3 regions of the Paenibacillus sp. GCM10027630 genome follow, and region 3 is predicted to be linked to each of the others. Evidence: riboswitches for the same ligand, from Rfam matches in the RefSeq annotation. Region 3 holds a riboswitch; each other region holds the start of a gene.
What was found. Region 3 has a riboswitch for cobalamin ahead of cobJ (precorrin-3B C(17)-methyltransferase). Riboswitches for the same ligand answer to the same signal wherever they lie in the genome.

Region 1 (4,292 bases), on a different contig from region 3:
TCTCCAAAGCATTTGCCATGACAGGATGGCGTATGGGCTATGCTTGTGGTCACCGTGATTTGATCTCGGCCATGCTTAAAATACATCAATATTCAGTAATGTGCGCTCCAGCTATGGGGCAGGTTGCTGCTCTTGAGGCGTTAAGAAACGGTATGGATGAAAAGGACCGAATGATTGAGTCTTACAACCAACGCCGTCGTTTGGTGGTGCAGGGCTTTAGGGAAATCGGACTAAAATGTCATGAGCCTCAAGGAGCATTCTATGCTTTCCCTTCAATTGCTTCTACAGGCCTAGGTTCGGAAGAATTCGCCCAGCGTTTGCTGCATGAAGGCAAGGTCGCTGCAGTGCCCGGAGGAGTATTTGGCCTTGGTGGAGAAGGGTTTCTCCGGTGTTCTTACGCATCTTCAGTGAATCAATTAATTGAAGCGATAGACAGGATTGGGAATTTCTTGAGAAAATTGTAATTTCGGCATCAAACGACAAAAATAGCCATTTCCAACCTCGTGAAAAACTGGTATCTTTATATAATAAGAGTTTCATAGATTTGGTCATATATGAGACTTTATATCTAAAGATATGCATCAAGGAGGGATGAATAGTGGCTTTTCCGGAATATCAGCTTCGGCATTCTCTAAATGTTGGTTGGATTCGTGAAAAGGATCAGCAGGCCAAGTGGTTTTTTGGAACAAAGAAGCAATCATCTACCGTCTTATCTTTAGAAGAAGAAATTTACCATTTACGTCGTGACTTAGAGCAGCTGGTCCATCATGAGAAGAGTTTAACCTCTCCGAAGGTAGTGGAAATCAGCATGATGCTCGATACTAAAATAAATGAATACATGACTCGAACTAAGAGGAACCGATAACTCGGTTCTTTTTTTAATCTTAATAGAACTTATATGTTTCGGGGCTCCCCGCAAAGTATCTGAATCAACTTCGAAGCAAAACCCCACTTTGTGGGGATTTTTTAATTGATAAACATTTAAAGGAGGGGCTGGCCGCACAGCGTAGAACATGAGAGGGAATTGCTGTGGGGTGGAGAAGCCTAAGCGTCCGCTTTTCGGAATGCTTTTTTATTTTTGTTTAAAGGCCTGCTTAGAGCGCAATTTTTGTAGAAACTACTTTTTTATGGTAAGATGTGAGTTGTGATTTATAGGATCGGACCGTGTATCGAACAGTTACTACCTATGCATAAAAGCAGTGTTCCTAAAGGGAATACTTGCAGGAGGAGAACAGATGAAAAGGAATTTCACGTTAATTATTATGTTGTTATCATTATTTGCATTGGCAGGCTGTGGTGGAGGTCCGAAAGCGGATGTTCCTATTTTTATGATGGCTCAGAACGGGGTTCCTAATGAAATAGCGGACAAACTGCAGGCAGATTTGAAAACTAAGGTAGGGGAAGCTCCAACAGTAAGTGTGCTGACAACGCCTATTTTTTCGATGGAGAAGCTGATTGTCGAAATTGCTGCCGGGGATAATGGAATTCTTATCGTACCGATGGAGCAGTTTAAAGCAATTGGTCAGCAGGGCGGTTATGTGAGTCTGGATGCTGTTGCCAAGGCGGAGGATTTTCCTGAGGGTGTGCTTGAGCTGCCTGTAGATAGTAAGGATAGTAAGGAAGGCAAAAAAGAGAAGCACTTATATGGCATTCCTTTGGAACATACCAAGTGGTTTACGGATCTTAAAGTGAACGGTAAGGATTTAGTTGCTTTTGTGCCGGCTAACGCTAAAAATCAAGACAAAGTCATGCAGGTTATAAAAGTAATTGCTCAGAAGTAAGTTTTCGAGTTTGCGAGCTTAGAGAGCTTCTAAATAATTTTATAAGCTTTGAACAGGTGCCTGTGAGCAGATGCCCATAGGTTAAAAGGGAAGCCGGTGTGAATCCGGCACGGTCCCGCCACTGTGAATGAGGAGTTCCTCAAGAAAGCCACTGTTCTGTGTAAGGAACGGGAAGGCGAGGAAGCTTCATACCCTCATGAGTCAGGAGACCTGCCTGTTCGGATAGAGACTGTCTCTTTCGAGGAAAAAGGAGCGTCACGCACAAATGATCAAGGGCTCAACCTGAGCCTTTCTTGTTGTTTGAGGCGTTTGCGCCCTTTGGGTCCTTTTGGTTAAGGAGCTGGAGGGTTTTTTCGTGTAAAAGAGGGAGTCAGTTCTATACATAACGGTGTAGGCTGAGTAATTAAGTAAGGGGGAAGACATGAATATTTTTAGAGGAAGCAAATGGATCATCGGCTTGCTGGGGCTTGCTTTGATAGGAAGCCTTGCCGGATGTGGTGGCACACCAGCACCTGGAGGTTCGACCAAGGCAGGAGATACCAAGCAGGAGGGGCAAGCCCAAGCCGGACAAGGTCAGCCGGCAGCTCCGCCAGCTAATGCTAGCAAGGCAACCGTTTATCCCTATAAAGTTAAGGATGCGACAGGAAAGGAATTTACCTTTGATAAGGCTCCTGTTCGAATTGTTTCTGTATCGCCAAGTGAGACTGAAGCGCTGTTTGCACTCGGTTTAGGGGATCGAGTAGTTGGAGTTTCGGATTTCTGTGACTATCCTGCCGAAGCAGCGTTGAAGCCGAAGATGGGCGGTATTGTGAAGCCGAATGAAGAGTCGTTGATCGCAGCGAATGCGGATATCGTGCTTTCTGGAGTTTCCCTTAAAGTCCCGGTTGTTGAACAGCTGAGAGGCTTGAAGGTTAATGTGTTTAAGGTCGAGCCAAAAACGATGGATGATGTGATGAACAACCTGCTGATGTTTGGTCAGTTGTTTGACAAGCAGGGGCAGGCGGAGGCGCTTGTTGCATCCATGAAGGAAAAGCGCTTGAAGGTCACCGATGCTGTAAAGGATTTGAAGCCTGAGCAGAAGAAAAAGGTATTTATAGAGTTTTCACCAGGCTGGACGGTTGGAAAAGGTGAGTTTATTGATGAGTTGATTACGTTGGCCGGAGGCATTAATGTGGTTTCGGACAAACAAGGTTATATGGAGATTAATGGGGAAAAAGTAATTGCAGATAACCCTCAGGTTATTTTGTACCCAGACAATTTAATTGATGAAAAATCAAAAAAGACATTGGATCAGGTGATTAAGGAACGCAGCGGATGGGGAGGGATTGAGGCTGTTAAGACCAACCGCTTTGTCGGCTTGGATAAAAATCTTATGAGTCGTCCCGGTCCTCGTATGGCTGATAGCTTAGTCGATATTGCCAAAGGAATTTATCCGGAGCTGGTGAAGTAGATGAAACGTAAGCTGATGTTGTGGGGAGGAGTAGGGATGCTTCTCCTTCTTCTTTCCGTTACGGTCAGCTTGTCGATTGGAACAGTCCGGCTGCCGCTTGTACAGGTATGGGGGATATTAGCCCACCATTTGCCGTGGATAGGTGTAAATGTTCCCGTCGATTGGCAGCCAGCTGCGGAGCAAATTATATGGCGGGTACGCTTGCCCAGAGTGCTGCTGGGAATATTGGTGGGCGCAGCGTTAGGTGTAGCTGGAGCGGCATTTCAAGGAGTGCTGCGCAACCCGCTGGCAGATCCATATACGCTGGGAGTTTCCTCAGGCGCTGCTCTAGGGGCATCGTTTCTAATCTTGTTCGGCTTGCAGTTTGCTTTTTTTGGCTCATGGACGGTACCTATTGTCGCTTTTGCCACAGGAGCAGTTTCACTGCTAACGGTTCTGCTGCTGGCGAGAACGGATGGAAGGCTGAAGATGGAGACTGTGCTTTTGGCAGGAGTGGTGCTGCATTCATTTCTGGGCTCCTTCGTGTCTTTAATGGTTGCCATGTCAAAGCAGGTTATTAATGAAATTGTATTCTGGATGATGGGAAGCCTGTCGCTAAGAGGCTGGTCGTATTCACTTGTGCTGCTTCCTTATTTGGCTGTTGGCGCCATCATACTTCTGTCATTTGGAAGGGCTATGAATTTGTTTGCGTTGGGTGAAGCGCAGGCAGCACATCTGGGGGTTCGTGTTGAGCGGACCAAGCTGATTGTGCTAACCGCAGCAACTCTAGTTACAGCGGCTGCCGTATCGGTATCAGGGGTTGTAGCGTTTGTTGGTTTGATTATTCCTCATTTGCTGCGTTTGATAATAGGACCGGATTATCGGCTGCTGCTGCCTTTATCTCTGTTAGGCGGGGCGATCTATGTGCTATGGGCTGACACCTTGGCCAGAATGCTCTTGAGCCCTACGGAAATCCCTCTTGGGGTTGTTACCGCTTTTATGGGAGCTCCTTTCTTTGCTTATTTACTCAGGAAAAATAAACGGTCAGTCTGAGTGCAAGTTGCTTGGGGCTGCAACTGGGG
Region 2 (4,292 bases), on a different contig from region 3:
TTGTCGGTCATCGTTGGCCGAACAGAAGAGGAGGTTCATCAGAAGGTGAAGGAGTTCGAGAGGCTTCGCAGCGTCGAGGGAGTTCTCGCCCATTATGGAGGCTCCAGCGGCTATGATTTATCCCGTTACGGCCCTGATGACTATCTGGAATATGTGGAAACCGATCACGGCCAGACGGCTGCGTCAAGATTCACCAAGCATAATAAAAAAACAGTGGGCGAAATTATCGAAACCTTCAAAAGGCTAGGCGGACAGTCGCCGTTCTTTATTGCAGGAACACCGGAGCAGGTTGCTGATAAAATCCAGTACTGGGTGGAGGAAACAGGGATAGATGGCTTTAACCTAACGCAGTTTCTTTCTCCAGGGTCTTTCCGCGAATTTATCGAGCTGGTCATCCCTGAGTTGCAGCGAAGGGGATTGTATCGTACCGAATACGAGGAGGGGACCTTCCGTGAGCGCCTGTTCGGCAAAGGTATCCATCTGACTCCGAATGGTCATCCTGCAGCCTTGATCCGTCAGCAGACTTTTAAAGAATCTGTGACCTTATAGATAATTCAATATATAGGTTTAGGGGTAACCTCATGGTTGCCCTTTTATTAATTAGTAAGTGGTGTGATATTTTATACATACAAACAAGGGGTACAGGAGTAATCTGTATGGTATAAGGAAAATAACAGGTTGATTGGAGGCCCTAAAAATGAGCATGCCCTGCAAATCACAGGCTGCTTCGGAGATTGCTCTTGAAGCTGAGCTGCCTAAGCTGCTGGACCGTTTGAAGCAAGACCATGCCGAATTGCTGCAGGTTCTGATGGATTTGGAAAACCAGGCGAGTCAGACGGAGCAGGAGGCCGACAAGAATCGTGCGATAAGCTCTCTACTGCATCTAAGACTCTGGACAATGGGATTCAAGGAAGAGCTGAATCGGCACTCAGAGTGGGAGGAGCGGGAGCTATTTCCATTGCTGAATATTTGTTGCCAAGGACATAATGCTCTTTCGGTCACACCGACCTTATGTGATCTGGAGAAGGATCATCAATTGGCGATGAATTACATGGACGCCTTCTTGAGAGCTGTGCATGCACTGAAATCGGATTCGGAAGCAATGCCTGTGAAACAAGCGGCGGCTTATTTGACTCATGCATGTCGCATTCTAATAAAGCATTTGGAGCAGGAGGAGCGGCTCATTAATCCAATGACTGACCAAGTATCCAATGATATTCATTATTTTTCATATGATTAAACTTTTAAATTTATGAACTTCGGATGACTTCCATTATTTACTGTGCTACAATAGCTTGAGCTATATTTATTATTTTAACAATTGAATATTTGTGGGAACAAGGTGCTTCAGCTTGCTGAAGCTTAAAAGGGAAGTTCGGTGTAAAACCGACGCGGTCCCGCCACTGTAACGGAGGAGTCATAGCGACAATGCCACTGATCTTTGTGCACAAGGATTGGGAAGGCCGCTTATGATGTGAATTCCGGAGCCAGGAGACCTGCCTGTTCTGACAACACTGCTTTGACCTACGGAAGATAGGGAAGTGTTTAGACGACCGTCGTTTATTTCATCATATATAAACAGGACATCTTTACCTTTTTTTTCTGAGGTAGGGATGTCTTTTTTTTGTATGTATTTTTTGTTTTTAAGTATGTATTGACGAAGCAAAGAATTATGAGTAAGATTTTAATTGTAATTATTACGAATAAACTAGGTAAATCAGGAGGCAATTTTTTTATGAGATCCAGATCCAATTCCAGTCGTCCAAAGTACAGCGGTTTTCTTGCACTTATTGTTATTATTTTAGTCACATTGTCGGCTTGCCAAAGCTCATCATCCACCAGGCCAACCGGTAATGGTCAGTCCACAGATACCAAAGATGCGTCCGCTGCCGGAGAGGCCAAGGAGCAGGTGTTAAAATACGTCACCTTAAATATGCCCCGCTCTTTGGATCCTGTCCATATTGATGCACAGCGGATTACATCAGATGGAATTGCTGAACCTCTCGTTATGCTTAATGATGATGGATCTATAAGACCATGGTTAGCGAAATCTTGGAAAAACCTGGAGCCAACACTGTGGGAAGTGGAATTACAGCCTAACGTAAAATTTTGGAGCGGTGCGGTCATGGATGCTGCTGCGGTAAAAGCGGCACTGGAGCGTCATCAGAAGCTTAATAAACGGGGACCCTCACAAATTGGCGGTGTTGAGTTTATCGTAAAAGACAGCCTGCATCTACAGCTCAAAACACCTAAGCCAGACCCTAACTTTATTTTCAAGCTGAACGGATTTGCAATACATAATGCTGAGGAAGCGAATCGTCTCGGAGATAAGTTTAATTCACAAGCCGATCTGACTGGCTTTATGAAGCCTATTCAGTTTACTCCAGGCGAACTGCTCATTGCTGAAGCGTTTCCTGGATATTGGGGAGAAAAGCCTAAGCTGCAGCGGCTGGAGGCAAGATTAGGAGCTGACGCACAAGCGCGGCTGCTTGCATTGAAGAATGGCGATGCTGATGCGGATATGAACGTGGAAGTTGAACAGCGGGTGTCTTACGAGAAGGACCCGAAATTCGCCACTTACTTCCCAATCGGACAGACGACTAATCTATGGTTGAATATGAAAAAGGTACCGGCGCTTCAAGATAAAAATGTTCGGATTGCGCTGAATTTAGCCGTTGACCGCAAGGAGCTTATCGAAGGTGTTAGCCGCGGATTTGCGTCCAAAGCTACAGGGCATTTCCCGGCGGGACTTCCATATGCGATTTCGACAGGTACAGAGACGGACAAGGCCAAAGCCGAGAAGCTTCTGGATGAGGCTGGCTGGAAGAAAGGCTCTGATGGAATCCGTGCCAAGGACGGGCAAAAGCTGAAGCTGAAAATGTTGACTTACACGGTTTTTCAACCATTGGCAGTAGCTTTGCAATCGCAGCTCAAAAATGTAGGCGTTGAGATTGAATTAAATCCGGTCGAAACAACGGCCTCCAACCAAATGATGCTGGACGGCAATTTTGATACGGCTACTTATTGCTCTTGCGGAACGGCAACCGGCGATATTGGCGGTCAATTGTACTCCTACTACCAATCAGGCGTTGCATCCAATTACGGGGGATACAGCAATCCCGTGGTGGATAAGCTAATCAGTCAATTGACTTCGGAATTCGATGCTGCGAAACAAGTGGATTTGGCTAAACAGATCCAAACCCGCGTCCAGGAGGATGTTCCGATCATTTATTTATTCAATAATACACGTTGGGGCGCTGCCTATAACAGTAAAGTGAAAGGCATCGATAAAAATTTACAAACTAGAATCGTCCCTGGGATGTACATCTCCAAATGAAGCTAATCCGTTATTTGATCCTGCGTATACTTCTTACAGTTCCGGCTTTGTTAGGAATTACTCTTCTTATTTTCTCACTGATTCGTTTTATACCGGGTGATCCAGCGCGAGCGATTCTGCTTACGATGTTCGATCCTAGTACGAATCTCAGTGATTTGGAGAAGGATGCAGAGGTTCTGCATAAGCAGCTGGGTCTTGATCAGCCCTTCCCTGTACAATACGGGAGCTGGTTATGGAAGATTATTCGCGGTGATTTGGGCGTATCCTTCCGGAGCAAAACGCCGATTCTCGATGAGCTGCTGCATCGCTTTCCGGCAACGCTGGAGCTTGCAGGGGCTGCGCTTATAATTATGCTCGTGATCGCGATTCCATCAGGGATCGCGGGAGCGGTATATCACCGTAAGGCTGTGGATCATGCAACAAGGGTTATTGCATTGATTGGTGTGTCTGTACCGAGTTTTTTTCTTGGTTTGGTGCTTATGTATACCTTGTCTGTGAAGCTGGGCTGGCTTCCAACAATGGGAAGAGGCGGGGGCGATCACCTGATCCTGCCAGCTTTGACGCTAGGCATAGGGCTATCGTCAGTTACGGCGCGCTTGCTGCGAACAAGCCTGCTCCAAGTGTTTTCGCAGCGATATATCATATTGGCGGAAGCCAAAGGGCTGCATCGGAGAACGATCCTGTTCAAGCATGCGCTGCCTAATGCACTGCTTCCGGTGTTAACTTCGTTCGGGCTTGTTATAGGAGGACTTATCGGTGGAACTGTCATTATCGAGACTGTCTTTTCATGGCCAGGTGTAGGGCGGTATGTAGTGGATGCGATTACCGGGAGGGATTACCCCGTTATCCAGGCTTTTGCTCTGCTGATGGCTCTTGTTTACATCTTGTTGAATTTGGCTGTTGATGTTATTTACCGGTGGATGGACCCGCGGGTCAGATTGGAGCAGGAGGGACA
Region 3 (4,292 bases):
TGTTATGGATGAGGCGGAATTTCTCAATGTATTTCTTTGGATCACCGTGCCATGGTACCCAAGCTCCATTCATTTCCGAAGCGTAGCGAAGAAATACTGGAATACCGGATGCCTTGGCTTCTCGAGCGAAGGTTCTCACATATTCATCGTCTTGCACATCGTCCAGTCCATATCGAGGCTCCCAACCGATTTGTAAGGCGCCGCCCAATGCTTTTACCGTTTCAGCTGTTTTTACCGGGAAATAGGAGGTAGGATTGGTTTGAACTTTCCTCCATCCGACATAGGATAAGTAAATCGCGTGCTTGCGGCCATAGACGGATTCAATGTTGTTCATATTAAACGCAACGCGTTTATCTGCCCCAAGCATACCTAAGTAAACACCGGATTGAGGCTCGAATTTGGCAGGCGTAGGGGACGCTGCTGATGGGACGCTAACGTAAGGCTCTAGCGTAACCGCCTGCAGTTCAGCCACTGTTGGCTCGAAAGCAGTCGACACTGCAGAGGAGGAATCGCGAGCCAAGTATTGATTGCTTAGCTGATCAGCCGCAATGGCTTGCTCCAGCTCATTTACGCTTCTATGATAAGCGGCTTTGCGGCTGACCAAATCGGCCGCGGCACGCCATTCGTTTTTACTCACCGTATCCGCCAGTTGTTGATCCCACCAAGCTAACGTTTGAGTAGCTGCACTAACCGCAATGGGTTCGGCTTCCATCAGTGGACTAATCAATGGAACCGAATCTGTATTAAGATGGGACTGTACAATGTACACAATATAAGCAGCAAACAAAGAGGCAACTAGCAGCGAGATTTTCCTCATTCGTACATTCCTCCGGCGGGTGATAGTTTCCTCACCATTATACCGTATAACATAAGCAGCGAATGCAGAAATATGAGGAAATAATCAGGTTCTGTTTAAAGAACGTTCTGCACGAATAAAAGCTATGAACTTTCTGGCATCCTCGTGGCTTAGCTCGCGACCATCCAGTGTGAGAGTAAACTCCTCTAATAGGTGATCATCCGAAAATGCCAACCGTTTCACAAAGGTTTGGATATCTTTATTACTGAGAATGAAAATCCCCCTCTTTCCGATCCTTTTCATCGCTTGATATGACCCCCATTTGAGCAATATCTAATTGGTTCATTATGATACCTTGTGTATCAATAAAGTGGATAGTCTTAGTTTTTTTATGAAAAATGATACTTTTTGTATCAATATATTCTCGCATGAAATGACTTGAATTTCAATCATTTTTCTAAAAAGTTAGGCAACTGACAAATGAAAAAAAGGCTAATCCCCATTAGCAGGAACAGCCTCTTGTTTGGTTTTGTAAAAAGATAGTTAACCCATGGATCGTTCCGCACGAATAAATGCAATGAAACGTCGCGCTTCTTCTATAGTTAATGCTTTACCGTCAATAGTTAAATTGAATCTTTTCAAAATTTCCTGATCGGATAACTCCAGACTGTCAGTGAACGCACTGGTTTCGAGGTACACAGACGCTTTGGGATCCTTGGTTCGACTCAATAAATAATCAACAGATACGTTGAAGAAGTTGGCCAGCTTTTGCGTTGTTTCATGGTCGGGCTCTCTGCGGTTATTTTCATAATGGGAAAGCGAGGCACGGGTAATTTCTAATTTGCGCGCTAGTTCTTCCTGAGTCAGCTTTTTTTCATTACGAAGCTCGACGATTCGATTACCGAAGTTCACGTTGTACCTCCTAACCTATAAGGTAATCTTATCACTAATTATACATTACTTTTTGCATTCTAATCAATAAACATGGGGCGCAATGGGGGAATTATGTCGATATATTAACTATCCCTTTTGTGGAAGCTTGACGAAACTACAGAAGGGTCCGAATGTTTAAGAGATAAGGGTGCTTGATTTGGAAAAAAATACTCTATATAGAGCTGTTGAGCAAACTGCAAGAAGTGGCTGTACATAAGGAAATAGGATGATTTACGCTAATTTTTTCCTAATGGGACGGACAATTATGTAATTGTGATCGGTTAAAGTTTCGACAAAAATAATAGCAATTAAGTTTAAACCAATCCCATCAAGTGACACTTTTTTTTATGTGCGTTCGTTATAATAGTGTCTAAAAGATTCTTATCATTAAGTAATTCAAAGATGGAGAGTGGAGAAGCCAATGGAACGAACAAAGACGAGTCTAGATATCCGCTTAATTCTGAAGCAGCTTAATATTCCAATTGAAAAATATGAGCAGTGGAACCGCATGGATCATACGAGCAAGACGGAGCCTCTCTCACTACAATACCCTGATGTCTGGAATTCAACAGAGCCTTCGCTTCGCCGGCAAAAAGCCTGAGCTGCCAGCAGCCGCATCATGCCAAATAAAATACATAATGCGAGTTGTCCTCCCATAGCTTCATAGTGTTATAGACAAAGCTTTGTCTTGAATGATATGATTGCACTGGACAACTCAATATTTTATTAAAAGAGGTGCTGTATGTAGACAGTTTTTCTTCTACAGCTTAATAGGGAAGCCGGTGAGAATCCGGCACGGACCCGCCACTGTAAGAACACCGATTCGAATGATTCGGTACATGTTCCGATAATGTTGCCACTGGAGCCCATAGGGCCAATAATCCGGGAAGGTAGTCGGAGGATGCTGTTCTAAGTCAGGAGACCTGCCTGCTTTGAAAACACTGTTGACCTACGAGGATTTGGGGAGGTGTTAGAAATCCGCTTACCTTTTGTAAATAAGGCACTGTTATCGTCCGGTGTTTTTTATGGTCTGCGATGCCCAAGCATTTCTAACACATATGTTGGAAATGCTTTTTTTGTCGTTTCTGAAAACGTTACAAGCTGATGTCCGTAGGTGCCGAGGGCTTATCTAAAATTAAGAAATTTGCAAGAACCTGAAGAAGGAGGAGCGGAGTTTGGGTAGTATCTACATGAGCACCGGACTTCGAAGGTGAATGCAAGCTTCCTGAGATACTTCGTGAACAAAAGGGGACTTTTTGACCTGCCTCTAAAAGAAATAGAGATTTGCTGCCGGTGTGAATATAAAAGACTTGTCAGTTCCAGATGATTATATAATTAAGGAAAGGATGTGGGTTGGATGGCGGGAAAATTGCTTATTATCGGCTTCGGGCCGGGAAGCTTTGAGCATATTACCAAACGGGCTCGTGAAGCGCTCCAGGAGAGCGAGGTAATTATTGGCTATAACACCTATGTGGACCTGATTCGCGGGCTGTTGACCGATCAGGCGATTGTCCGTACAGGGATGACTGAAGAGGTTAGTCGTGCTCAAGAGGCGGTAAGGCAGGCGGAAGCGGGGAAAAAGGTTGCTGTAATCTCCAGTGGTGACGCAGGTGTGTACGGGATGGCCGGACTTGTGTATGAGGTGTTGATGGAACAAGGCTGGCGTAGAGAGGGTGGCGTTGAAGTTGAGATTATTCCGGGCATCTCAGCAATCAACTCCTCTGCTTCATTGCTCGGAGCACCTGTCATGCACGATGCCTGCACCATTAGTCTGAGCGATCACTTGACACCATGGGAGCTTATTGCCAAACGTGTCGATGCCGCAGGTCAGGCCGATTTCGTAATTGCTTTGTATAATCCGCGCAGCGGCAGGCGTACCCGGCAAATTGTAGAGACGCAGCGAATATTGCTGAAGTACCGTTCGCCGGAAACACCTGTAGGGATTGTGAAAAGCGCCTACCGGGAGCGGGAGCATGTAGTGGTGACGAATTTGCGCGATATGCTTGATCATGATATCGGCATGCTCACTACGGTTATCATCGGGAACTCTTCTACCACAGTGTACGATGGATTGATGATTACACCGCGCGGTTATCAGCGCAAGTATACTTTGGGAGCGGATGTACAGCCGCTCCGTCCGCATCAGCGGCTGCAGCAGGAGGCGGAGCCTTGGGCGTTGCAGCAATGGGACTCGGAGCCAGTCGATGACGGCGATGAGGACTGGGCTTTTGAGGAGGACGACGATGCCGATGAGGCAGAGGCGGTCGTTAAAGCGCCGGAGCGCGGAAGCGGAGCGGTAGCGGTGGCTGCTGCGGAGCGTGAGGTTACGCTCGGTGGCGCAGGCGGTACGCTAGCGGTAAGGGCAGAGCGCGAGGCGGCGCCTGGGCGCGGAAGCGGAGCGGTAGCGGTGGCTGCTGCGGAGCGTGAGGCCACGCTCGGTAGCGCAGGCGGTACGCTAGCGGTAGGAGCAGAGCGCGAAGCGGCGCCTGGACGCGGAAGCGGTTCAGCAGCTGCAACGCCGCTGCTGCTGGCGCTGGAGGCGCTGCAGCTTGCGGCGCGCGGC

Region 1: it holds a riboswitch for cobalamin, as region 3 does, so the genes downstream of both, ACFQ0C_RS17060 (ABC transporter substrate-binding protein) here and cobJ (precorrin-3B C(17)-methyltransferase) in region 3, are expected to answer to the same signal.
Region 2: it holds a riboswitch for cobalamin, as region 3 does, so the genes downstream of both, ACFQ0C_RS22710 (ABC transporter substrate-binding protein) here and cobJ (precorrin-3B C(17)-methyltransferase) in region 3, are expected to answer to the same signal.

What each region holds. Positions count from the first base shown of each region.
Region 1 is NZ_JBHTGY010000035.1:62,468-66,759, forward strand. Features, by position in the region: gene ACFQ0C_RS17045 (aminotransferase class I/II-fold pyridoxal phosphate-dependent enzyme) at 1-464, shown strand, start outside; gene ACFQ0C_RS17050 (aspartyl-phosphate phosphatase Spo0E family protein) at 599-865, shown strand; gene ACFQ0C_RS17055 (hypothetical protein) at 1,236-1,781, shown strand; cobalamin riboswitch at 1,819-2,013, shown strand; gene ACFQ0C_RS17060 (ABC transporter substrate-binding protein) at 2,203-3,231, shown strand; gene ACFQ0C_RS17065 (FecCD family ABC transporter permease) at 3,232-4,263, shown strand.
Region 2 is NZ_JBHTGY010000047.1:16,856-21,147, reverse strand. Features, by position in the region: gene ACFQ0C_RS22720 (LLM class flavin-dependent oxidoreductase) at 1-549, shown strand, start outside; gene ACFQ0C_RS22715 (hemerythrin domain-containing protein) at 698-1,240, shown strand; cobalamin riboswitch at 1,323-1,518, shown strand; gene ACFQ0C_RS22710 (ABC transporter substrate-binding protein) at 1,736-3,337, shown strand; gene nikB (nickel ABC transporter permease) at 3,334-4,292, shown strand, end outside.
Region 3 is NZ_JBHTGY010000010.1:240,869-245,160, forward strand. Features, by position in the region: gene ACFQ0C_RS05930 (glycoside hydrolase family 26 protein) at 1-817, opposite strand, end outside; gene ACFQ0C_RS05935 (hypothetical protein) at 902-1,099, opposite strand; gene ACFQ0C_RS05940 (helix-turn-helix domain-containing protein) at 1,340-1,708, opposite strand; gene ACFQ0C_RS05945 (hypothetical protein) at 2,151-2,330, shown strand; cobalamin riboswitch at 2,446-2,674, shown strand; gene cobJ (precorrin-3B C(17)-methyltransferase) at 3,087-4,292, shown strand, end outside.